Regions from separate parts of the Rhizobium hidalgonense genome, predicted to be linked through region 1. Evidence: riboswitches for the same ligand, from Rfam matches in the RefSeq annotation. Region 1 holds a riboswitch; the other holds the start of a gene.
The links. Region 1 has a riboswitch for S-adenosylmethionine ahead of FFM81_RS18390 (O-succinylhomoserine sulfhydrylase). Riboswitches for the same ligand answer to the same signal wherever they lie in the genome.

Region 1 (12,026 bases):
ATCGAGCCGGTGCAGGGCGAGGGCGGCGTACGCCCGGCCACCCCCGAATTCATGAAGGCGCTTCGCCAGCTCTGCGACGAACACGGCCTGCTGCTGATCCTCGACGAGGTCCAGACCGGCGTCGGCCGCACCGGCAAGCTCTTCGCCCATGAATGGTCGGGCGTGACCCCCGACATCATGGCGGTCGCCAAGGGCATCGGCGGCGGGTTCCCGCTCGGCGCCTGCCTTGCCACGGCGGAAGCCGCCTCCGGCATGAAGGCCGGCACCCATGGCTCGACCTATGGCGGCAATCCGCTGGCCATGGCCGTCGGCGGCGCCGTGCTCGACATCATTCTCGCCGATGGCTTCCTCCAGCAGGTGCGCGACGTCTCGCTCGTCTTCCGCCAGGGCCTCGCTTCGCTGAAGGATCGTTATCCCGATGTGATCGAGGATATCAGGGGCGAGGGGCTTCTGCTCGGCGTCAAGGCCGCCATTCCCTCGGCCGAACTGCTGGAGGCGATCCGCGCCGCCCATCTGCTCGGCGTGCCCGCCGGCGACAACGTCATCCGCCTTCTTCCGCCGCTCGTCGTCACCGCCGAGGAAGCCCGCGAGGGCCTCGCCCGCCTCGAGCGCGCCGCCGAAAGCATCCGTGCCGCCAAGGTCAAGAAGACGGCTTGAAGGGATTGTGCCTTCGGGCGCACGACAGGTTAAGAACATGGCTCCTAAACATTTCCTCGATCTTTCGGCGGTCACATCAGCCGACCTCAGAACCATCATGAACGATGCGCTCGCCCGCAAGCAGGCCTTCAAGGCCGGCAAGGGCGACAAGCCGCTCGCCGGCAAGATGCTGGCGATGATCTTCGAAAAGCCCTCGACCCGCACTCGCGTCTCCTTCGACGTCGGCATGCGCCAGCTCGGCGGCGAAACGCTGTTCTTGTCCGGCACCGAGATGCAGCTCGGCCGCGCCGAGACGATCGGCGACACCGCCAAGGTGCTGTCGCGTTATGTCGATGCGATCATGATCCGCACCACCGAGCATTCAAGGCTCAAGGAGCTTGCCGAGCATGCGACCGTGCCTGTGATCAATGCGCTGACGGATGACACCCATCCCTGCCAGATCATGGCCGACATCATGACCTTCGAGGAGCATCGCGGCCCGATCAAGGGCAAGACCATCGCCTGGACCGGCGACGGCAACAATGTGCTGCATTCGCTGGTCGAAGGCGCAGCCCGCTTCGGCTATCGCATGAACATGGCCGTGCCCCTTGGTTCGGAGCCCAAGGATCACTATCTGAACTGGGCCCGCAATGAGGGCGCCGAAATCATGCTCTGCCATGATGCCGACCGTGCGGTCGAAGGCGTCGATTGCGTGGTGACCGATACCTGGGTCTCCATGAATCAGGAACATCGGGCCCGGGGTCACAATGTCTTCCAGCCTTACCAGGTCAACGCGGCCTTGATGGCCAAGGCCGGCAGCGATGCATTGTTCATGCATTGCCTGCCTGCTCATCGCGGTGAGGAAGTGACGGATGAGGTGATCGACGGTCCGCAATCCGTGGTCTTCGATGAAGCGGAAAACCGTCTTCATGCGCAGAAGTCGATTCTTGCTTGGTGCCTGGGCGCGATCTGAACCATAATCGGATGTTGCGAGTCATAGACCCGCGGCCGCGCGAGTGAAGGGCACGCTGACCCATCGCTCCGAAAACTAGGAGTAAAGCCATGGCAGAAGCTGCAGCCGCCCTCGGCCAGTTCGATTTCGCCGGCGATGATCATGTCGTCCCCTTTCAGGTGGAGGGGCTGGATGTGCGCGGCCGCGCCGTCCAGCTCGGCCCGATGCTCGATGCGATCCTCGAGCGCCATCATTATCCGGCCCCTGTCGCCCGGCTGCTCGCCGAAGTCGTCGTGCTGACGGTGCTGCTTGGCACTTCGCTGAAATTCGACGGCAAATTCACCGTGCAGACCAAGGGTGATGGCCCGGTCGATCTTCTCGTCGCCGATTTCTCGACGCCGGAAAATGTCCGCGCCTATGCCCGTTTCGATCACGCTCTGCTCAACAAGGCGATTGCCGCGGGCGAAACCGAGCCGGAGCAGTTGCTCGGCCGGGGCGTGCTCGCCTTCACCATCGACCAGGGCAAGTTCGGCCAGCCCTATCAGGGCATCGTCGAGCTCGACGGCACCTCGCTCGAGGAGATTGCCGGCGTCTATTTCCGCCAGTCGGAGCAGATCCCGACGCGCGTGCGGCTGGCTGCGGCCGAACTCTTTGACCGCGACGATGCCGGCAAGCCGCGCCATCGCTGGCGCGCAGGCGGCCTTGTCGCCCAGTTTCTGCCGGAAGCGCCGGAGCGCATGCGCCAGCCCGATCTCCACGGCGGCGACGGCGACACCGGCGGCCGCCCGCATGGTGAGGATGACGCCTGGACTGAAGCCCGTTCGCTGGTCGAGACCATCGACGCCGATGAACTGACCGATCCGCTGGTTGGAACCGAGCGGCTGCTGTTTCGCCTGTTCCATGAGAGAGGCGTGCGCGTCTACGAACCTCGGGCGGTCTTCGACCGCTGCAGCTGTTCACGGGACAAGATCAAGGGCGTGCTGAAAGGCTTCACTGCCGAGGAAATCGAGGCCAGCCAGGAGAATGGCGAGATCGCCGTCACCTGCGAATTCTGCTCAACGACCTACCGCTTCGAGCCGACCGAGCTTCAGCCGGCAGAATAGGATCGGTTTTAATAGGTTGTTGACTGGTCAAGCCCGGGTGCGGGCACTGCGTCCAGGTTGGTGCTGACAGGAAGGCTGCATCCGACCGTAGCCGAACACATCCACGCGCAGTGCTTGCGGCATGGATATTCGGGTCAAGCCCGAGTATGACGGAGGGTGGTGGGGGCAGCGACCGGCAAGAGGCGGACCGTCTGGGAATTCCAGCAAACTGCCCAAGCGATTTTGCGTGAGAAGCATGTAAAACAAGAGCTACCACTTCCAGCAAAAAACGCTGCACACTTTTGATGAATTCGCTCCCGGCCCCTCGCCTCTTGCTAGCCTTTGCCCCCACCCTCCGTCGTCCTCGGGCTTGACCCGAGGACCCATGCGGCAAGCGCGGCGTTCGTGTTCGCACTATCAACTTCGGCGCTACACGTCAGTTGAGCACCCGCAGCAGCCCCGGTGAATCCAGCGAGAAGGCCGGGATGTCGACATCGAACATCTCGCCTTCATCCGTTTCCATCTGATAATGGCCGAACATCAGCCCGGAGGGCGTGTCGAGCGGGCAGCCGGAGGAATATTCGTAGGTGTCGCCGGGGCTGAGCCGCGGCTGTTCGCCGACGACGCCCGGGCCGGTCACCTCGTCCACCTGTCCATTCTGGTCGGTGATGTTCCAGTAGCGGTTGACCAGGCGCACGGCGACGCCGGAATTGTTGCTGATGACAATCCGGTAACCCCAAACGTAGCGATCGTCTTCCGGATCGGATTGCTCCTCCAGATAAAACGGTTCGACGACGACTTCGATCTCTCTTGTGAGGGCGCGATACATGCCTTGCACCTTAGTCAAGATATGTTACCCGTATCTTATAAAGAGGCCCAGTCCGTCAAGAAACGGAACGTTGATCAGCGATGAAACAGCCGTGATCGAAGGGTTTTCGATCGTTAAGCCTAATTGTCAGTGTTAATTTACTTCCGAACGCCGGCACGGGCGAACTTGTTCCGCTGCGCGTAGCGGCCGGTAGTGGCCGAACCGCGAATGGGTCCGGCCACTATTCCAGTTGGTCAGGCCGAAACCTTGGCAAGCGCCTTGGCAAAATCCTCGATCAGGTCGTCGGTATCCTCGATACCGGCCGAAAGGCGGACCGTGCCCGGGGAGATGCCGAGCTCGGCGCGCGCCTCCTCCGACAGGTTCTTGTGGGTGGTCGTTGCCGGATGGGTGATCAGGCTCTTGCTGTCGCCGAGATTGTTGGAAATCTTGATGATATCGAGTGCGTTCTGCAGCGCAAAGGCCGCATCCTTGCCACCCTTCAGCTCGAAGGCGACCAGTGTCGAGCCGCCGGTCATCTGCTTGGCAATGATGTCGGCCTGCGGGTGGTCCTTGCGGCCGGGATAGATCACCTTGGCGACCTTGCCCTGCTCGGCCAGGAAATCGGCGATCTTCGCGGCATTCTGCGTTTGCTGCTTCACACGCAGCGGCAGCGTCTCGATGCCCTTCAAGAGGGTCCAGGCATTGAACGGCGACATTGCCGGGCCGGTATGGCGGAAATAGTCGTGCAGGTTCTCGTCGATCCAGTCCTTGTCGGCCAGCACGACGCCGCCGAGGCAGCGGCCCTGGCCGTCGATGTGCTTGGTGGCGGAATAGACGACGATATGGGCGCCGAGTTCCAGCGGCTTCTGGAAGAGCGGTGTCGCAAAGACATTGTCGACGACGACCTTGGCGCCGATCTGGTTGGCGAGCTTGGCGACGCCAGCGATATCGACCACCTCGAGCGTCGGGTTGGTCGGGCTTTCCAGGAAGAACACCTTGGTGTTCGGCCGGATTGCCTTTTCCCAGTTGGCGAGATCGCGGCCGTCGACGAGCGTGCATTCGATGCCGTATTTCGGCGCCAGGGTTTCGACGACCCAGCGGCAGGAGCCGAAGAGGGCGCGGGCGGCAACGATATGGTCGCCCGCCTTGACCTGGCAGAGGATCGCAGCAGAGACGGCCGCCATACCGGAAGCGGTGGCGCGGGCGTCTTCGGCGCCTTCGAGCATGCACATGCGCTTTTCGAACATGTCGTTGGTGGGGCTGCCGTAGCGGGCGTAGATATAACCGTCCGTCTCGCCCTTGAAGCGGGCTTCGGCCGCTTCCGACGTCTCATAGACGAAGCCCTGCGTGAGATAGATTGCCTCGGAGGTCTCGCCATATTGCGAACGCAAGGTTCCGCCGTGGACGAGTTGGGTTGCCGGGCGCCAGGTCTTGCTCATGCCATCACCTTCACATAACAAAAAAACCGGCCGCAAAAGCAGACCGGTTTCAACCCGGTCTTTTTAGCCACTTGTTTAACGTGGCTGCAAGCCGACCGGCCAAATCACCACGGGATAATTCTGCAATACTGCTGTTAGCTGCTTGCGTCAATTCCCCGAGTTTGGTTTTGTCGGCGGCAAAATGATGGATGGGGCATGATGGCTCGTGAAATGGGAATTCTGGCGGACCGCGCGATCGCGGCGCTGTTTGAAACGGGGCGTCTGAACTCCGAGCGGGAGCTGGACCGCGACCAGATCCAGCCGGCAAGCCTCGATCTTCGCCTGGGCGCCAAGGCTTTTCGCGTGCGCGCCTCCTTCATGCCAGGCCCCTCGCATCTGGTCTCGGACAAGCTCGACCGGCTGAGCCTGCATGTGATCGACCTCTCGGAAGGGGCGGTGCTCGAAACCGGCTGTGTCTATATCGTGCCGCTGATGGAGAGCTTGGCGCTGCCGGCCGACATGTCGGCCTCGGCCAATCCGAAGAGCTCGACCGGCCGCCTCGATATTTTCACCCGCGTCATCACCGATTACGCCCAGGAATTCGACAAGATCCCGGCGGGCTATGCCGGCCCGCTCTATCTCGAAATCAGCCCGCGCACCTTCCCGATCGTCGTGCGCCGCGGCTCGCGCCTGTCGCAGATCCGCTTCCGCACCGGCCATGCCCTGCTCAGTGAGCCGGAACTGCTGAAGCTGCATGAAAGCGAGACGCTGGTCGCCAGCAAGCTGCCGAACGTCTCCGGCGGCGGCATCGCGCTGTCGATTGATCTCGCTGGCGATGAGGACGGCCTGATCGGCTATCGCGGCAAACACCACACCGCCGTCGTCGATGTCGACAAGAAAGATCAGCACGATATCTTCGATTTCTGGGAGCCGCTCTATAGCCGCGGCCGCAACGAACTGATCCTCGATCCCGACGAGTTCTACATTCTCGTCTCGCGCGAGGCCGTGCACGTGCCGCCGGATTATGCCGCCGAGATGACCCCCTTCGATCCGCTGGTCGGCGAATTCCGCGTCCATTATGCCGGCTTCTTCGATCCGGGCTTCGGCCATGCGCCGGCCGGCGGCCGCGGCAGCCGCGCCGTGCTCGAAGTGCGCAGCCACGAAGTGCCCTTCATCCTCGAAGACGGCCAGATCGTCGGCCGCCTGGTCTATGAGCACATGCAGGAAAAACCGATGAGCCTCTACGGCTCCGGCCTCGGCTCCAACTACCAGGCCCAGGGCCTCAAACTCTCGAAGCACTTCCGTATCTGAGGCGTAGCGCAAGGGACGACTTGACAGCGCACCCCATCTGTTGGAAATCTCAGGGCATCGCGGGTGTAGCTCAATGGTAGAGCAGCAGCTTCCCAAGCTGAATACGAGGGTTCGATTCCCTTCACCCGCTCCAGCTGCCCCTCAGGCGACCTCAGATTTCCGCCGGCGGGTTTCCCGAGGACTTTCCGCGTAAACCGACCCGTAGAGTGCAGAAAAGCGGCCGGCGTGGACGAAACCCCATTTCAGACAAATGTCCCTGATGTTCTGCGAGTTCGACCGATCCAGAAGGTCTTTTCTGGCGGCGCGTAATCTTAGAGTTCTGAGGTAGCTGCCCGGTGTCGCCCCTTTGAAAGTCCGGAAGCCGGTCTCCAAGGAGCGAACTGAGACGTTGGCGAATTGAGCGATCATCGGGATTGTGATCGGCTCGGCAATATTTGCGTGCATGAAATCGATGGCCCGGCGAACGTGCCGTGGAGCAGGCGTGAACGCGGTCTGTTCCAGTCGCTGAGAGTAGCGATGGGGCACCAATCTGATCAGCAAATCGGCGAGAGCCTGGGTGAGGTTGGTCATCGCTATCGGCGAATGAAGCAAGATGCCGTCTCCGAGCATGCCGGAGATGATCGTCTCGACAAGATTCTTTGATGAGATGTCCTGAGGGGGTTGATCCATCAACCAGCGGTGACAGGTCGAGCGATCCGGAAAGCGGGGCTTCGAATAGCTGTCCGAACGTGTGGGAAATCCGGCCCCAATCCAGGAAGAGTTTCTGTGATCGATGAAGCGCTCCCCGCGCGAGGAAGTGATCCGCCTCGCGGCTATGCCCAAGCAGTATCTGGCCGGGTGATGCTATCGTCGTGATTTGCCGTCGTGTCATGCCGGAGAGACCCTCGCGCGGCACGTAAATGGTGAGCCAATCCGGTGTCTCTGCGGTGGCTAAAAGGTTCCACTCTCCCTTGCATTCGAGATCGGCAACCGTTACCGCGCCGTGCGACCTTGCATCAGCCGACCAACTGAAGCCTTCAACCCCATGCGCCGGCCCATGTGCCGGCGATCCGTCGAAGTGGGCAGGTCCGAGGAACGTTTCCAGCATTCCGTCGAAGTCTGATCCGGCCCATCGTGGAGTGCATGCAGCATTATGGATCATGAGAGCCTGTTGACTTCACGGGTCAGGAGCGGTGAGGCCATTCGCCCTGTGCTGATCTTCGGGAAGGGCAGTGCAGGACTCATTCTGCGTCTGTTTCGCCCGCGATGCGCTTGACCGCATCGCGAGCGGTTTCGAGCACGCGCTCCGCCATGCCTTGGTCGGTCATGATGCGGGAGATGGTTACGGCGCCCACCATCAGCGACAGGATGAGCATGGCTTTGTCATCGGGTTTCGAGCCGTCCGGCGCAGGGATCAATTCGTCGAGAATCTGAAGATGAGCTTCGATGCCATTCTGGAATGGAGCGCGGACCTCTTCGCTCAGGCGCGCCGCGTCGGACCCGAGCGCTGCCAAAGGGCAACCATCGCCCTTCTCCTCCCGGTGCCCGGGCGAGAGATAGAGGTCGACAACCGCTTCTAGCGGATCGGGACTAACGGCGGCAACCCTTGACCATCTGCGGAGCGCACTCTCCATCGCTCGCCCGGATGCAAGCGCCACAAGATCATCCTTCGATTCGAACTGCTTGTAGAACCCGCCCTGGGTGAGGCCGGCCCCTTTCATCAGGTCCTTCAGCCCGATGCCGTCGAAGCCGTGCTCCCGGAAGAGCCGGCTTGCGACATCGATCACCGTTTCACGATTGGCCTCGGCCTGAGCGCGACTGACTCTCATAGCGATCTCCAATTAGATTTCATTTGACATCTATATAAGAATTAGAGTTAGATCGCAATCTAAATAAATAGCTGCGCCCGTCAAGAAGGGTTACTGACATGAACCGCAAAATTCTCCTCGCCTCCTTCGGCCTTCTGGCGGCTGCCGGCGCCACGACGTTCGTCTTGACCGCCAAGTCTTCGGACGCAAGCGTGCCGGCCACCGATCCCCGAACCGCAACACCCTTCGTCAAGTTGGTGGAAGCAAAGAGGCCGGATAGCGCCGGACGCAGCTTCACGGGCACGATCGCCGCCCGGGTGCAAAGCAATCTTGGTTTTCGCGTGCCCGGCAAGATCATGCAGCGTTATGTGGACGTTGGCGTGCAGGTCAAGGCCGGCCAACCGCTGATGCGCATCGACGAGACCGATCTCAATCTGGCCCTTACGGCGAAACGAAACGCGGTCGCGGCAGCTGTAGCTGTGCTGACCCAGGCGCAAGCAGACGAGAAACGCTATGCCGCCTTGGTGAAAAACGGATTGGCCGCGACGCCGCAGCGCTACGAGCAGGCAAAGGCAGCGCTTGACACCGCTACCGCGCAGCTTGCCGCGGCGCAAGCGGACGCCAAGGTCGCGGAAAACGAGGCCGCCTATTCCGTCCTCGTTGCCGACACCGATGGAACGGTTGTCGAAACGCTGGGCGAGCCGGGGCAGGTCGTGACGGCGGGACAAACCGTGGTCCGGCTCGCACAGGCCGGGCCGCGTGAAGCGCTGGTCTGGATGCCGGAATTCCTCAGGCCTGAGATCGGCGAGATCGCCGATGCCAGCATCTACGGCAACGAAAGCCGGCAGGACAAGGCGCGGCTTCGGCAGATCTCCGATGCCGCCGATCCGCAAACCCGCACCTATGAGGCGCGCTGGGTTCTGGATGGCGCCGCAGCGTCGGCCCCGCTGGGTGCGACGGTGACGATCAGAATCGCCAACAGCAGCGGCCAATCGCATGCGGCGGTGCCTGTCGGCGCCGTGTTGGACGATGGCAGCCGCACCGGCGTCTGGGTCTTCGACCAGACATCGTCGACCGTGCACTTCCGGCAGGTGAAAATAGAGCAGCTGGGTGAGGAGGTGGCGGTGGTTTCCAGCGTCAATGCAGGCGAGCCGGTCGTCGCTCTCGGCGCCCATCTGCTGCAGGACGGCGTCAGCGTGCGCACCACGGTGGAACAGGCAGAGGCGGTAAACTGATGAACTTCAATCTATCCGCGCTCGCCGTTCGCGAGCGGGCCGTCACCCTGTTCTTCATCGTTCTGCTGGCCGCCGCCGGCGCCTATGCCTTCGTCAAGCTCGGGCGCGCCGAGGACCCCTCCTTCACCATCAAGACTCTGACCGTGACATCGGTGTGGCCGGGCGCGACAGCCCGCGAAATGCAGGATCTGGTCGCCGAGCCGCTCGAGAAGCGCCTCCAGGAACTCACTTGGTACGATCGTGTCGAAACGACAACGCGGCCAGGCTATGCCTTTTTGACCGTCACCTTGAAGGACAGCACGCCGGCAACAGCAGTCGAGGAGGAATTCTATCAGGCCCGGAAGAAGCTTGGAGACGAGGCCCGCAACCTGCCAAGGGGCGTGCTCGGTCCCTTTGTCAACGACGAGTATTCCGATGTCAGCTTCGGTCTTTATGCCCTCAAGGCCAAGGGCATGCCGATGCGCGAGCTTGTGCGTCAGGCCGAGGTGATCCGCCAGGATCTTCTGCATGTGCCGGGTGTCAAGAAGATCAACATCCTGGGAGAGCGGCCCGAACAGATCTTTGTCGAGTTCTCCTATGCCAAGCTGGCCACGCTCGGCATTTCGGCACAGGACGTCGCCGCCGCCTTGCAGCGGCAAAACACAGTGACGCCGGCCGGCTCGATCGATACGCGTGGGCCCCAGGTCTTCATTCGCTTCGATGGCGCCTATGACAGTATCCAGGCGATCGCCGACACGCCGATCGCTGCGGCTGGACGCACCTTGAAGCTCTCGGATTTTGCCGAAGTGCGGCGCGGTTATCAAGATCCGGCCACCTATCTCATTCGCCATGACGGCGAGCCCGCCATCATGCTTGCCGCTGTAATGCAACAGGGCTGGAACGGTCTGGACCTCGGCAAGGCGCTGGAAGAAAGATCCGCGGCGATCGCAAAGACCTTGCCGCTCGGCATGACGCTCGAAAAGGTCAGCGACCAGGCCGTCAACATCGACGAAGCCGTCGGCGAGTTCATGCTGAAATTTGCCATGGCGCTCGGCGTCGTGTTGTTCGTCAGCCTGATTGCGCTCGGCTGGCGTGTCGGCATCGTCGTGGCTCTGGCCGTTCCGCTGACCCTTGCCGTCGTCTTCCTCATCATGCTGGAGACCGGCCGGTTCTTCGATCGCATCACCCTTGGTGCGTTGATCCTGGCGCTCGGCCTCCTGGTCGACGACGCCATCATCGCCATCGAGGTGATGGTGGTGAAGATGGAAGAGGGGATGGATCGCATCAAGGCGGCCGCCTATGCCTGGAGCCATACTGCGGCCCCGATGCTGTCGGGCACGCTGGTGACCATCATCGGGCTGATGCCGGTCGGCTTTGCCCGGTCGACCGCCGGCGAATATGCCGGCAACATCTTCTGGGTCGTCGGCTTTGCCCTGATCGTCTCCTGGATTGTCGCGGTGACCTTCACGCCGTATCTCGGCGTCAAGATGCTGCCGGCGATCAAGCCGGTCGAGGGTGGCCATCACGCCATCTACAACACCCCGAATTACCGGCGCCTGCGGCGGCTGATCGAGTTCACCGTGCGCCACAAGTTCGTCACCTGTGCGGTGGTCGCCATCGCCATGGGGGCCTCCGTCGTTGGAATGGGATCGGTGAAAAAGCAGTTCTTCCCGACCTCGGACCGTCCCGAAGTCCTCGTCGAAGTCCGCATGCCCGAAGGCACCAGCATCGAGACGACGACGGCCACGGTTGAAAAGCTCGAAGGCTGGCTGCAGAAGCAGCCGGAGGCAAAGACCGTCACCAGCTATGTCGGCCAGGGCGCTCCCCGCTTCTTCTTTGCCATGGCGCCGGAATTGCCGGACCCGTCTTTCGCCAAGATCGTCGTGCTGACCCCTGACGCCCACACACGCGAGGTACTGAAGCTTCGGCTGCGCGCGGCCATTTCGGATGGGCTCGCCCCTGAAGCCTATGTCCGCGTCACGCAGCTGGTCTTCGGTCCTTACACGCCGTTTCCGGTCGAGTTCCGGATCAGCGGGCCGGATGCGCAGCAACTGTACCGGATTTCCGACAAGGCCCTCGAGATCATGAAGAGCGTGCCGGACGTGCGCCAGGCAAACCGCGATTGGGGCAATCGCACGCCGGTGCTGCGCTTCGTTCCCGACCAGGATCGGCTGAACCTGATCGGCCTGTCGCCGGCCGAGGCGGCCCAGCAGCTGCAATTGCTGCTGAGCGGAGTTCCGATCACCGAGGTTCGCGAGAATATCCGCAACGTGCCTGTTGTTGCCCGCAGCGCCGGCGGCAACCGGCTCGATCCGTCCAGATTGGCCGACTTCTCGCTGATGAGCCGGGATGGGCGACAGGTTCCGCTCGATCAGATCGGCCACTCGGAAATCCAGTTTGAAGAACCGATTCTGAAACGCCGCGACCGTACGCCTGTTATTACGATCCGGTCCGATATCAACGAAGCGACACAGCCGCCGGAGGTCTCAGAGCAGGTCATGAAGGCGCTTCAGCCGCTGATTGCCTCGCTTCCTGTCGGATATCGGATCGAGATGGGCGGCAACATCGAGGAATCAACCAAGGCCAACGACGCCCTGGTGAAAATCTTCCCGATGATGATTGCCGCCATGTTGATCGTTATCGTGCTGCAGGTCCGCAGCCTGGCGACGATGACCATGGTCATGCTGACGGGGCCGCTCGGTCTTGCCGGAGCGGTTCCAGTCCTGCTGCTCTTCGACAAGCCCTTCGGCTTCAATGCCATTCTCGGATTGATCGGGCTGGCGGGCATCCTGATGCGCAACACCCTGATCCTGACCGA
Region 2 (12,026 bases), 720 kb from region 1:
CCACTTCATGAACCCGGCGAGCTACGATCAGGTCGTCGTCGATGTCGACACGATGGGTGACGACAAGGCTTATCTGCAGGAAGGAATGTCCTGCATCCTTTCGATGCATGAAGGTATTGCGCTGGCGCTCCAACTGCCGCGCCACGTCACGCTTGAGATCACCGAGACCGAACCGGTCGTCAAGGGGCAGACGGCATCGTCTTCCTACAAGCCGGCCATGCTGTCGAATGGCGTGCGCACCATGGTGCCGCCGCACATCAATGCCGGCACCCGCGTCGTCATCGCGACGGAAGACAATTCCTACGTCGAGCGCGCCAAGGATTGATCCCTGGTTTCGGCTATCAAAAAGGCCGGCCGACGCCGGCCTTTTTTGTATCAAATCTCAGAGATGCGGATTGCGCGGCCGATATTTCCGCACCAACTTCTGATTGACCTCGGCAGCACCCGGCATGTTGGCGCTGAGATAGATCGGCGGATCACCGGCTTTGGAAAGCTCCGAGGCGACTTCGGCAAATATCGCATTGATGACCGTCACCCCGACCGCCGTCGAGACCGGTCCGACCCGAAACCCCGTGCCTTCGAGATCGAGAACGGCATCCCCCGGCGGCAGCCCGTTATCGAGCACCACATCGGCGACCTCGGCGAGCCGTCGACGGCCATTGGCGATCGCTGAGGAATAGGCGATCGAGGTGATGGCGATCACCTTTGCGCCGATTTCGCGCGCATAATCGGCGGCCTCGATCGGCGCCGCGTTCACGCCCGAATTGGAGGCAATGATAATGACGTCGCCCGGCTGTATGCCGTAACGCTCCAGCATCGGCCGCACCAGACCTTGTGTACGCTCATAGACCGAGCTGATGACCGCCCCCTCATGCAGCATCGCCGAGCCGACAAGCACCGGCACGGTGAAGGCGAGCCCGCCGGCGCGATAGTGAACCTCTTCCGCCAGCATATGCGAATGGCCGGTGCCGAAGACATAAACGCGCTTGTCGCCGCGGGCAGCATCGAGAATGACATCAGCTGCCTGCGCCATCGGCTCGGCAAGCACGTCCTTCAGCGTCTCCAGGCGGCCAATCAGATTGGCGAAGTAGGCATCCGTGATATCAGTCATCCCACGTCTCCTTGATGTCAGGTCGCCTCGCCGCCGAGCCAGGTGGCGGTGACGGCAAGCGCGTCGGTGAGATGCACCAGATCGGCGCGCGTGCCCGGCGAGAGATGGCCACGATCGGCGAGCCTGAGGAAACGGGCCGGATAAAGTGTCGCCATTCGCAGAGCCTCGGCGAGCGTCAGGTCCAGATAGGTGACGCCGTAACGGATCGCCGAGATCATGTCGATGTCGGAACCGGCGAGCGTGCCGTCTGAAAGCACCAGCTTCGAGCAGAAACTACCCCTTTCGCGCCGGACGGTGCGACCGTTCAGTGTGAACGAGTCCTTATCAGACCCGACGAGCGACATCGCATCGGTGACAAAGAACAGCTTGCCCTCGCCGCGCTTGGCGCGCAACGCCGTGCGCAAGGCCTTCGGATCGACGTGATGACCATCGGCAATGATGCCGCACCAGACCGAGGGATGATCGATCGCCGCGCCGACAAGACCGGGCGCCCGGTGCCCCATCTGGCTCATCGCGTTGAACAGATGCGTGACGCCACGTGCCCCGGCATCGAAACGCTCCTCCGCCGCCTCGCTCGAACAGTCGGAATGGCCGATGCTGATCGTGACGCCGGCCTCCGCAAGTTCCCGCACCTGGGCAACCGTTACCTGCTCGGCGGCAATAGTGACGAGCAGCGTGCCGATCGCCTCGCGCGCCAGGATGAAAGCCTTGACGTCCCGGTCCTCGACCGGCCGCATCAGTTCGGCCAGATGCGCGCCCTTGCGCGCGGGCGCCAGATGCGGGCCCTCCAGATGCAGGCCGGCCACGCCGCGGTCGACCTCGACCGCTTCCGACGCGGCCTCGATCGCGGCAATGGACGCCTCCGATGTATCGGTGATCAGCGTCGGCAGCAGCGAGGTCGTACCATAGGGCCGGTGGCCGCCGGCGATGAGTTCCATCGAAGCTGCTGATGGTTCGTCATTCAGCATCCGTCCGCCGCCGCCATTGACCTGCGCATCGATGAAACCGGCCGACAGAATGCCTCCGTCAAGCGTCACCGTCTCGCCGCCCGGCAGATCGTTTTTCCCAACGATCGCTTCGACGCGGTCGTCGGCAACGACGAGCGCCTTGTCGTCATGGAAGCGCTCGCCGTCGAAGATGCGGGCGCCGACGAAGATCTTGCGGGCCATCAGACCGTCTCCGTCACCTTGAGCAGGTTCGCCGGCTTGTCCGGATCGAAGCCCTTGCGGCGCGTCACCGACTCGATCAACCGATAATAGACGAGCAGCGATACCAGCGGATCGACCAAGCCGTTACCCGTCGTCGGCACGCGCAGATTGACGCCGGAGAGCGGCTGCGTGGAGAAACCGACGGTGGTGGCGCCGAGCTTCTGCAGACGTTCCAGCGCCTGGCCATTATTGGCGAAGGCCGCATCGTCGGGCGCGAAGGCGACGATCGGAAAGCCCGGCTGCACCAGGCGCATCGGACCATGCATCAGTTCCGCCAGCGAAAAGGCCTCGGCATGCAGGCCGGAGGTTTCCTTGGCCTTCAGCGCCGCTTCGAGCGCAATCGCGAAGGCCGGGCCGCGGCCGGCCGTATAGAGCGAAGTCGCATGGAAAAGCACGTCTTCGGCTGTCGCGGTGTCGATCCCGGCGGTTGCCGAAAGCGCTTCCGGCAGCTTGCCGAGCCCCGCCTGCAGGTCGGAGGCGCCACCGATCGCGGCTGTCACGCCGGACAGGGCGGCGACCGAGGCGATGAAGGATTTCGTCGCCGCCACGCTTTTTTCCGCGCCGGCATTCAGACCGAGAACGATATCGGCCTGTTTTGCCAACGGGCTGTCGGTGACGTTGACGACGGCGATCGTCGTCGCCCCGCCCTTCTTCGCGGCATCCTGCAGTGCGACGATATCTGGGCTGGCGCCCGATTGAGAGACGGTGAAATGCACGCCGCCCTTCAGATGCAGCGTGGCACCGTAGACGGAAGCAATCGACGGACCGACCGATGCGACCGGAACGCCGCAGCTGATCTCGAAGAGATATTTGAAGAAGGTGGCGGCATGGTCTGAGGAGCCGCGCGCCGCCGTCGTCACCACGTTCGGGCGGGAGGATGAAAACAGCCGGGCAATCTCGGCGAAGACCGGTTTTTCCTTTTCGAGAAGGGTGGCCACCACCTCCGCCGATTGGCCGGCTTCCTGCAGCATCAGCGACTGGTTCTCACTCATAGGTCATCTCCGATTCTCAATTCTGCAACGAAATCATAGGCATCGCCTCGATAGTGCGAGCGGGTGTATTCGACGACGCGCTGGTCTTCCAGGCGCGAGACGCGCTCGATCAGCAGCGCCGGCGCACCCGATGTAACGTTTAGGATCGCCGCCGAGGACGGGTCCAGCGTGACCGCCGTAAGCCGCTGTAGCGCGCGCACCGGCCGGTGGCCGCTGGCCGTCAGCGCATCATAGAGCGATCCCTCGCCACCGGCATCATCGCCCAAGAACTTGATCGGCACCACGGCGCGTTCGATCGCCAGCGGCAGGCCATCGGCGAGGCGCAACCGGTCGAGCCTGAGCACCGGTTCGTCGCCCCCGAGGCCGAGCAGGAAGGATTCCTCCGGTGACGGGGTATTGACCGCCCGCGACAATATCCGTGCAGCCGGCAGGCGCCCGCGCGAGCGCATGTCGGCGGAGAAGGAGGAGAGCCGCCAGAGCGACTGCTCCATGCGCTCCACCCTGCTCGATACGAAAGTACCGCTTCCATGGCGCGATTCCAGCGCACCCGACGCCATCAGATCGCGGTAGGCGGTGCGCACGGTAACACGGCCGAGCTTCAGAGCCTCGGCGAGGTCGCGTTCTCCCGGCAGCGCCGTGCCGGGCTTCAGCAGGCCTTCCTGGATGAGGCCGGTCAACGCCTGCGCCAGCCGCTTGTAAAGCGGGCCGGTCAACGCCTCGTCACGCAGGCCGCGGCTGCTCAGCTCCGCTATCAGACTGGTTCTATCCATGGGAGAGTAATAGAACCTATCTAGAACCAATCGGCAAGGCGGAATCGCACACCGGCAAGAAAAAACCTCCCCGAGGACCGGAGAGGTTCATGGAGATCAAATTTGACAGCCGTGAGTCCACGGCGCCGCGCGCCTGAAAGGACGTCAGCTCTTGGTGAAGATATAGTCCGTCTCCTGGCGCAGCACTTCGCCGGGGCGCAGCACCGCATTCGGGAAACCTTGATGATTGATGGCATCCGGCCAGACCTGCGTCTCCAGGCAGAAGCCGGCGAAGGGACCGTATTTACGCCCGCCGAGCCCGGGCGCCCCGGTATTGAGCTTGAAACCGGCATAGAACTGCACACCCGGCTCGGTGCTGCGCACCTCCAGCGACACACCCGAATAGAGGCTGCGGGCAAGCGCGACGCTTCGCTTGGCGGTGCGCTCGGGAGACAGGCAGAAATTATGGTCATACAAAGCTTGTTCACTGCCGACGAAACGCTTCATCGGCGCCATCTCGCGGAAATCGAACTCCGTGCCCTCGACGGAACGGATCTCGCCGGTCGGCACCTGCCTTTCATCGGTCGGCAGATAGTGGTCGGCAGCAATCATGATGTCGTGGCCAAGCGCATCTTCGCGGCCATCGAGATTGAAATAGGCGTGCTGGCAGACATTGGCGAGGGTCGGCTGGTCACTGGTCGATTCATAGGTCACCGACAGTTCGCCGTTGCCGTGCACCCAAAACGTTGCCTGGATGGTGCAATTGCCGGGATAGCCGGCGCGGCCATCGGGATCGACGATCTTCAGCACCACGCGGTCGACATCATGCTCGACGACCGTCCAGTTGCGTTTGGCGATATTATCGCTGCCGCCATGGAGATGCGTGACGCCATTTTCGTTCGGCTCCAGCTGGTAGTCCTTGCCGTCGAGCGTGAATTTGCCGCCACCGACGCGGTTGGCGCAGCGGCCGGGCGTCGCGCCGAAATAGGCCGAATAGAGCGGGTAGCTGTCGAAATCCTCAAAGCCGAGCTGCAGCGGCGCCTCATGCCCTTCCAGGCGCAAATCCTGGATGACCGCGCCCCAGGTGATGATCTTGGCCGTCAGCCCGCCGCCCTTGATAACGACACGATAGACGGTCTCGCCCGCCTTGGTCTGCCCGAAAACTTCCCGCTCCAACTTATCCGACATGATCGACCGTCCGTTCTTTTCCAGGGATTTAGGAGCGGAACCTGCCCGCATTTGTTCCAAACCGCAACCGGTCGGAGGAGAAAGAAATGCCGCAGCGGCGATGCCGCGGCATTCGCTCGGTCACGTTCAGAGATCCGTGCCGATCTCCTCCACATCAAAGGGCGTCGTTTGATAGATTTCGTTGATCCAGTTGCCGAACAAAAGATGCGCGTGGCTGCGCCAGCGGTTCTGCGGCGCAAGCGCCGGATCATTATGCGGGAAATAGTTGTGCGGCATCTTGATCGGCACGCCGGTATTGACGTCGCGGAAATATTCGTCGGACAGCGAGGTGGAATCATATTCGACGTGGTTGAACATATAGAGCCGCCGGCCCCGCTTCTCGTGCACGAGGCAGACGCCCATCTCGCTGGATTCCATCAGGATTTCCAGGCTGTCGGATTTCTCGATATCGGCGCGGCGCACCTCGGTCCAGCGCGACACCGGCACCTCGAAATTGTCGGAAAAGCCGTTGAGATAGATGGAGGAAGGTTTCAGGTTGCGGTGGCGGTAAACGCCGAAGGCCTTCTCTTTCAGCTCGTATTTCGGAACGCCGTGGAAATGATAGATCGCCGCCATCGCGCCCCAGCAGACGTTCATCGTCGAATGCACATTCGTTTCCGTCCAGTCGAGAATCTCCCGCATCTCCGGCCAATAGGTAACGTCCTCATAGGGCAAAAGCTCGATCGGCGCCCCGGTGATGATGAAGCCGTCGAATTTGCGATGCTTCACCTCCTCCCAGGTCTGGTAGAAGGCAAGAAGGTGATCCTCGGAGGTGTTCTTCGCCTTGTGGCCGCCGATGCGGATCAGCGACAGCTCGACCTGGAGCGGCGAGGCGCCGACGAGGCGGGCCATCTGCAATTCGGTCTTGATCTTGTTCGGCATCAAGTTGAGCAGCCCGATCTGCAGCGGACGGATATCCTGACGGATCGCCAGCGTCTCGGTCATCACCCGCACACCCTCTTGAACGAGAGTTTCAAAGGCGGGCAGCGTATCAGGGATCTTGATGGGCATTGCGGTCACTCGATCAAAAAAGCAAAAAACCGGCGGCGAAAAAAATCGCTACCGGTCCGCACGCGGCCCTTTAGCAACTTTTTTAACGTGGCTGCAAGCCGGCCGGCCAAATCACCACGAAACGCTTCATTAGACCCAGTCGAGCCGCGAATCAACTGCCGAATGCATGCGGTAGCGTCCCATGCAAGCATCATCACAGTTTAATGACTGATAGAATCTGTTGATAGACCGGTAACGCCACCATGTTAATAATGGTAAGCATGGGCGATGTTGGAAAAGCGTGATGGCAGATAAGACCGAGGGGAGGCCGGGCATCCGAAGGCAGGATGGAGTAGGGTATGATCTCACCCTGACTTACCGCCTCGGAGTGATGTTCTCAGCATTCTGGAATTCGGACGTGCGTGGCAAGGTGCTGTTTCTGGCGACCGTGCTGATCGTAGTCATCCTGGCGACGGCTTATGGCCAGGTCATCCTCAACGAGTGGAACGCCCCCTTCTACGATTCGCTGGAGCGCCGCGACCTCGGTGAATTCTTCCATCAGCTTGAAATCTTCGCGATGATCGCCGGTACGCTGCTGCTGCTCAACGTGCTGCAGGCTTGGCTGAACCAGATGACGGCGCTTTATATGCGTGAAGGCCTGTCGCGCGATCTCGTCGATCAGTGGCTGAAGCGCAAACGGGCGCTACGGCTCGCCTCCAGCGGCCTGATCGGCGTCAATCCGGACCAGCGCCTGCACGAGGATTCCCGCAACCTTGCCGAAAGCACGACAGGGCTCGTTCTCGGCCTGTTGCAGGCGACCATTCTTCTCGTAAGCTTCATCGGCGTGCTCTGGGAGCTTTCCAGCGGCTTCATCTTCCACATCAGCGGCCACAGCTTCTCCATTCCAGGCTATATGGTCTGGGCGGCGATGTTCTACGCCGCCTCCGCCTCGGTGCTGAGCCAGGTCGTCGGCCGCAAACTGGTGAAGCTCAACGCCGACCGCTTTTCGAAGGAGGCCGAGCTTCGCTTCACCCTGATGCACGCCAACGAGAACATGCCGGCGATCACCGTTGCCCGCGGCGAGGAAAACGAGCGCCGGCGCATCAACACCGACATCAGCTCGGTGCTGAGGGTCGTCAAGCGGCTCGCCATGGCCAACACCAACCTCACCTGGGTTTCGGCCGGCTACGGCTGGCTAGTGATCGTCATTCCGATCATCGTCGCCGCGCCGGCCTATTTCTCCGGCGGCCTCACCCTCGGTCAGCTGATGATGTCGGTCGGCGCCTTCAACCAGGTCAATACGGCGCTGCGCTGGTACGTTGCCAATTTCGGCCCGATCGCCGAATGGCGCGCCACGCTGATGCGCGTCACCGATTTCCGCCAGGCGCTGGTCGACATGGAGGAGGATTACGACCTCAAGGACAGTATTGCCTACGAAGCCACCGCGCCGGACACGCTGACGCTGAAAGATATCGTCATCGTCGCCAAGATCGGTGAAGAGATCGACGAATGCGGCGGATTCCGCCTGCGCGAAACCGATGTCGTGATCAAGGCCGGCGAAAAGATCATGATCAACGGCGATCATAGCGTCAACCGCAAGCTGCTGTTCCAGGCGATGGCCGGCCTCTGGCCGTGCGGCAGCGGCACGATGGGCCTGCCGCCGATCGACGACATGCTGTTCGTTCCACAGGTAGCCTATGTCCCCGGCGGCTCGCTGCGCGAGGCCCTGGCCTTTCCCGAAAGCCCCGACGCCTATGGGAAGGCGGCCGTCGAGGCAGCCCTCGAGAAGGCCGGCCTGCATTCACTGATCGCACGGCTCGATACCCGCGCCCGCTGGGACAAGCTGCTCGACAGTGATGAACAGAAGGCGATCGGCTTTGCCCGCCTGCTCCTCGTGCGTCCGCGCTGGATCGTCTTCGACGAAGTGCTGGAAGGCATGGAGCCGGAATGGCAGGAAACGATGGCCAAACTTCTGACCACCATGCCCGAAGCCGGCATGATCTATATCGGCCGCTCCGAGGCCTATCTTGAGGCGCTGCATCCACGTGTGCTGCATCTGCAGGCGCTGCCGTCAAAATCCGAGGAGCCGCAGCAGCAGCAACAAGTCGCCCAGACCGGCGTCAGTGCCGGTACGGGCACTGCCGCCGTGCCCACGCCGGCGCTCTAAGCCAATTACATAGGCGGCACAATGCCGTCGAGGCCGACGGCCACCTGGCTGGCCGTGATGCTGCCGTCCGCCGCCTTCTCGCCGGTGACGATGACGCCGGCGCCGGACTTCAGATCATCCTTGGTCGCCGGCGCCAAGGTCACAATCGGGGTCGCATCGGCGATGGTGATGGTCTTTTCCTTGCCCTGATAGGTCAAAGTGATCGTGTGGCCGTTGACGGATTTGACGGCATTGCTGACGGTGGCGTTGGTCATCTGGCTATTCGGCTGCGCATCCCAGGGGCGGTTGCCCTCGCCGGTCCCCTTCATCGACGCCGGAAAGATCAGCACCTCGATCGCGCCATCCGGACCGGTGCCTTTCGGGAGCGAAGCGACGCCGACGAAATCGCCCGGCTTGATATCCTCGACCAAGGCTTTCTTGATGCCGCCGACCTTCCAGCCGGCTTTTAACGTGATCGTCGCATCGCTGCCTTCGCGTGTTTTGACGACGAGTTGATCGCCGCTGAGGCTCTCGATGGCGCCGCGAACCCGAATGCGGTTCCCATCCTGCGCCTCTGCGGTCTGCGATAGGGCAAGCGCAACAAGGCCGCCGGCGGCAATTGCCGTGAGAATTCTGGAATGAGACTTGCGAGACATATGACTTTTCCTTGTCGCCATTGCGGTCGGCAATATCCCTACAGCGCCGCGCGTCTTTTCAGACGCGCAAAGGACGCTGTAACACTTGGATTTGCTGCCGGACGACACCCTATGCCGCGCGGCGATACACTGGCGAATCAAGGAAAGGTGAGGCGACAAGTTGGGAAGCCTCAGCCTTCCAACGCTTCCCGCAGCATTTCGAGCTCCAGCCACTCCTCTTCCATCTTGGTCAGGCTGGCGCGCAGCTTCTCCATCTCGCTGGCAAGCCGGTTAAAGGCGGCGGGATCGCGCGTAAAAAGATTGGGATCGGCCATCAGCTGTTCCCGTTTGGCGATCTCGGCTTCGGCTTTTGCCATTTCCTTCGGCAGATTATCCAACGCGAATTTCTGCTTGAAGGAGAGCTTGCTCTTCGAGCTTGTCCCGGAAGGTGCTGCCTCTTGGGCCTTCGGCTTCTCCGCCGCTTTCTCGGCTCTCTTGCGCTCCTCGAGCGCGCCCTTGCGCTGCGCCAACATATCGGAGTAGCCGCCGGCATATTCGATCCAGCGTCCGTCAGGTGCATCCGGCGTGGCGGGCGCGATCGTCGAGGTCACGGTGCGGTCGAGGAAATCGCGGTCGTGGCTGACGAGAATGACGGTGCCGGGAAAACCGGCGACGATTTCCTGCAGCAGGTCGAGCGTCTCGATATCGAGATCGTTTGTGGGTTCATCGAGGATCAACAGGTTGGTCGGACGGGAAAGAATACGCGCCAGCATCAGCCGGGCGCGCTCGCCGCCGGAGAGGCTTCTGATCGGCGTGCGCGCCTGTTCCGGCTGAAACAGGAACTCCTTCATGTAGCCGGTGACATGGCGCTGTTCACCGTTGACGAGCAGGTTTTCGCCGCGCCCATCCGTCAGATAATTGGCGAGCGTATCCTCGGGATCGAGATCCTCGCGCTTCTGGTCGAGTGTTGCGATCTCCAGATTGGTGCCGAGCTTGATCGTGCCGCTATCCGGCGAAAGCTGCCCGGTCAACATTTTCAACAGCGTCGTCTTGCCGGCGCCGTTCGGTCCGACCAGACCGATGCAGTCGCCGCGATGCACACGGATCGAAAACGGTGTGACGATGGCCCTCTCGCCGAAGCTCTTGGTGATCTTGTCGGCTTCGATCACCAGCTTGCCGGATTCCTGCGCGTCCGCAGCCGTCGCCTGCACCGTGCCTTGCGGTCCCTTGTGACCGCGATATTGCGAGCGCATCGTCTGCAGCTCGCCGAGGCGGCGCATGTTGCGCTTGCGCCGCGCCGTGACGCCGTAGCGCAGCCAGTGCTCCTCGCGCTCGATCGCCTTGCCGAGTTTGTGCTGTTCCAGTTCTTCGGCCTCCAGCACTTGGTCGCGCCAGGCCTCGAAATGCGAAAAGCCCCTGTCGAGCCGGCGCGAGGTGCCGCGGTCGAGCCAGACTGTTGCCGTCGAGACCTTTTCGAGGAAGCGCCGGTCGTGCGAGATCAGCACCAGGGCGCTGCGCGTCTTCTGCAACTCGCCTTCCAGCCATTCGATGGTGGGAAGGTCGAGATGGTTGGTCGGCTCGTCGAGAAGGAGAATGTCGGGCTCCGGCGCCAGCACGCGGGCAAGCGCGGCCCGGCGCGATTCGCCGCCGGACAGCATCCTCGGATCCTCCTCGCCGGTCAGTCCGAGATGGGAGAGCAGATAGCTGACGCGATAGGGATCGTCGCCCGGCCCGAGACCGGCCTCGGCATAGGCCTGGACGGTGTTGAAGCCGGCAAAATCCGGCGCCTGTTCGAGATAACGCACCGTCGAGGACGGATGACGGAAGACCTCGCCGGACTGCGCCTCGACCAGGCCGGCAGCGATCTTCAAGAGCGTCGATTTTCCCGAGCCGTTGCGCCCGACGAGACAGATTTTGTCACCGGGCTCGATCTGCAGGCTGGCGCCCGCCAGAAGCGGTGCGCCGCCGAAGCTCAGAAAGATATCGTCGAGTTTCAGGATGGGAGGGGCCAAAAATCAGACTCCGGAAAGATCATAGGGCCGGGCGAGCACGATCGCTCGGCCGCTGGCCAGCGAAAAGCGAACCTTGCCTTCCGCGACATTGGAAATGGTGCGCGACGAGCCGAAAGGCAGATGGAAATCGGCCAGCGGATAACGCGCATTGTCGATGCAAAGCCCGATGAGATCGCTGAACCCGAGCACGGAAAACAGGCTGCCCTTGGGAAGATCCAGCTCGATCGTACCGGCAAGCAGTGGCACTGCCTCCTCCTTGCCCGAGGTCAGCAGCAGATCGAAACCCTGTTCCGCCAGACCGACGGCCGACAGCAGATGCTGAAGCGCGTGGTCCGAGCGCTCGCCGCCAAGCGCACCGGCAAGGATCAGCCGCCGCGCACCCCGCGCGATCGCTTCCGACACGGCGATTTCGCCGTCCGTCGCCGCCTTTGCTGCCGGGTAGGGCTGTCTCGGCACATCGGGAAAGGCGCCTTCGAGATCGGCCGGGGTCGAATCGAAATCGCCGACCCAGAGCTCCGGCGTAATACCGAGTGCCAGGGCATGCCGCATACCACCATCGGCCGCGATGAAACGGCTGCCGCCGACGGCTTGGCGCAGGCGCTCGGTCAGGCTGAGTTCGCCGCCAAGGAGAATGGTGCAGGTGGATTGGCTCATGGGCATTGCCCTTAGCGCAAACGAGGGGTCGAGGGGAAGGGGCGCGGCTGGATCGGCCCCATTTGCCATCGAGCGCAGCGCATCCAACAGGATGCGCCCAGAGCGCTCGCTCAGGTGAAAATGAGGCTAGCCCGGCGTGTCCTTGTCACGCGATTGGAAGACCGCCTCGTACCCGCCGATGAAACGCTCGAACAATATAGCGAAGCGATCGACATCCTCCTCAGGCCAGTCGGAGACGATCTCGGAGATGATCGCGAGTTTCTGCGCGACGATCTCGGCAAGCAGACCCTGGCCGACCTCGG

Region 2: linked by a shared signal. The riboswitch ahead of metA (homoserine O-acetyltransferase MetA) and the one ahead of FFM81_RS18390 (O-succinylhomoserine sulfhydrylase) in region 1 are both predicted to bind S-adenosylmethionine.

The regions. Positions count from the first base shown of each region.
Region 1 covers NZ_CP054027.1:3,778,863-3,790,888, reverse strand. Annotated here, with positions in the region: gene FFM81_RS18410 (aspartate aminotransferase family protein) at 1-657, shown strand, start outside; gene argF (ornithine carbamoyltransferase) at 695-1,609, shown strand; gene FFM81_RS18400 (Hsp33 family molecular chaperone) at 1,699-2,691, shown strand; gene apaG (Co2+/Mg2+ efflux protein ApaG) at 3,107-3,499, opposite strand; gene FFM81_RS18390 (O-succinylhomoserine sulfhydrylase) at 3,733-4,917, opposite strand; SAM riboswitch at 4,960-5,038, opposite strand; gene FFM81_RS18385 (2'-deoxycytidine 5'-triphosphate deaminase) at 5,113-6,207, shown strand; tRNA gene FFM81_RS18380 (tRNA-Gly) at 6,267-6,340, shown strand; gene FFM81_RS18375 (helix-turn-helix domain-containing protein) at 6,349-7,029, opposite strand; gene FFM81_RS18370 (TetR/AcrR family transcriptional regulator) at 7,428-8,015, opposite strand; gene FFM81_RS18365 (efflux RND transporter periplasmic adaptor subunit) at 8,114-9,229, shown strand; gene FFM81_RS18360 (efflux RND transporter permease subunit) at 9,229-12,026, shown strand, end outside.
Region 2 covers NZ_CP054027.1:123,616-135,641, reverse strand. Annotated here, with positions in the region: gene efp (elongation factor P) at 1-325, shown strand, start outside; gene FFM81_RS00585 (SIS domain-containing protein) at 383-1,111, opposite strand; gene nagA (N-acetylglucosamine-6-phosphate deacetylase) at 1,129-2,280, opposite strand; gene FFM81_RS00575 (SIS domain-containing protein) at 2,280-3,311, opposite strand; gene FFM81_RS00570 (GntR family transcriptional regulator) at 3,308-4,081, opposite strand; gene FFM81_RS00565 (aldose epimerase family protein) at 4,226-5,248, opposite strand; gene metA (homoserine O-acetyltransferase MetA) at 5,375-6,298, opposite strand; SAM riboswitch at 6,349-6,426, opposite strand; gene FFM81_RS00555 (ABC transporter ATP-binding protein/permease) at 6,582-8,444, shown strand; gene FFM81_RS00550 (DUF5666 domain-containing protein) at 8,450-9,079, opposite strand; gene FFM81_RS00545 (ABC-F family ATP-binding cassette domain-containing protein) at 9,250-11,070, opposite strand; gene FFM81_RS00540 (thiamine diphosphokinase) at 11,074-11,730, opposite strand; gene FFM81_RS00535 (MarR family winged helix-turn-helix transcriptional regulator) at 11,851-12,026, opposite strand, start outside.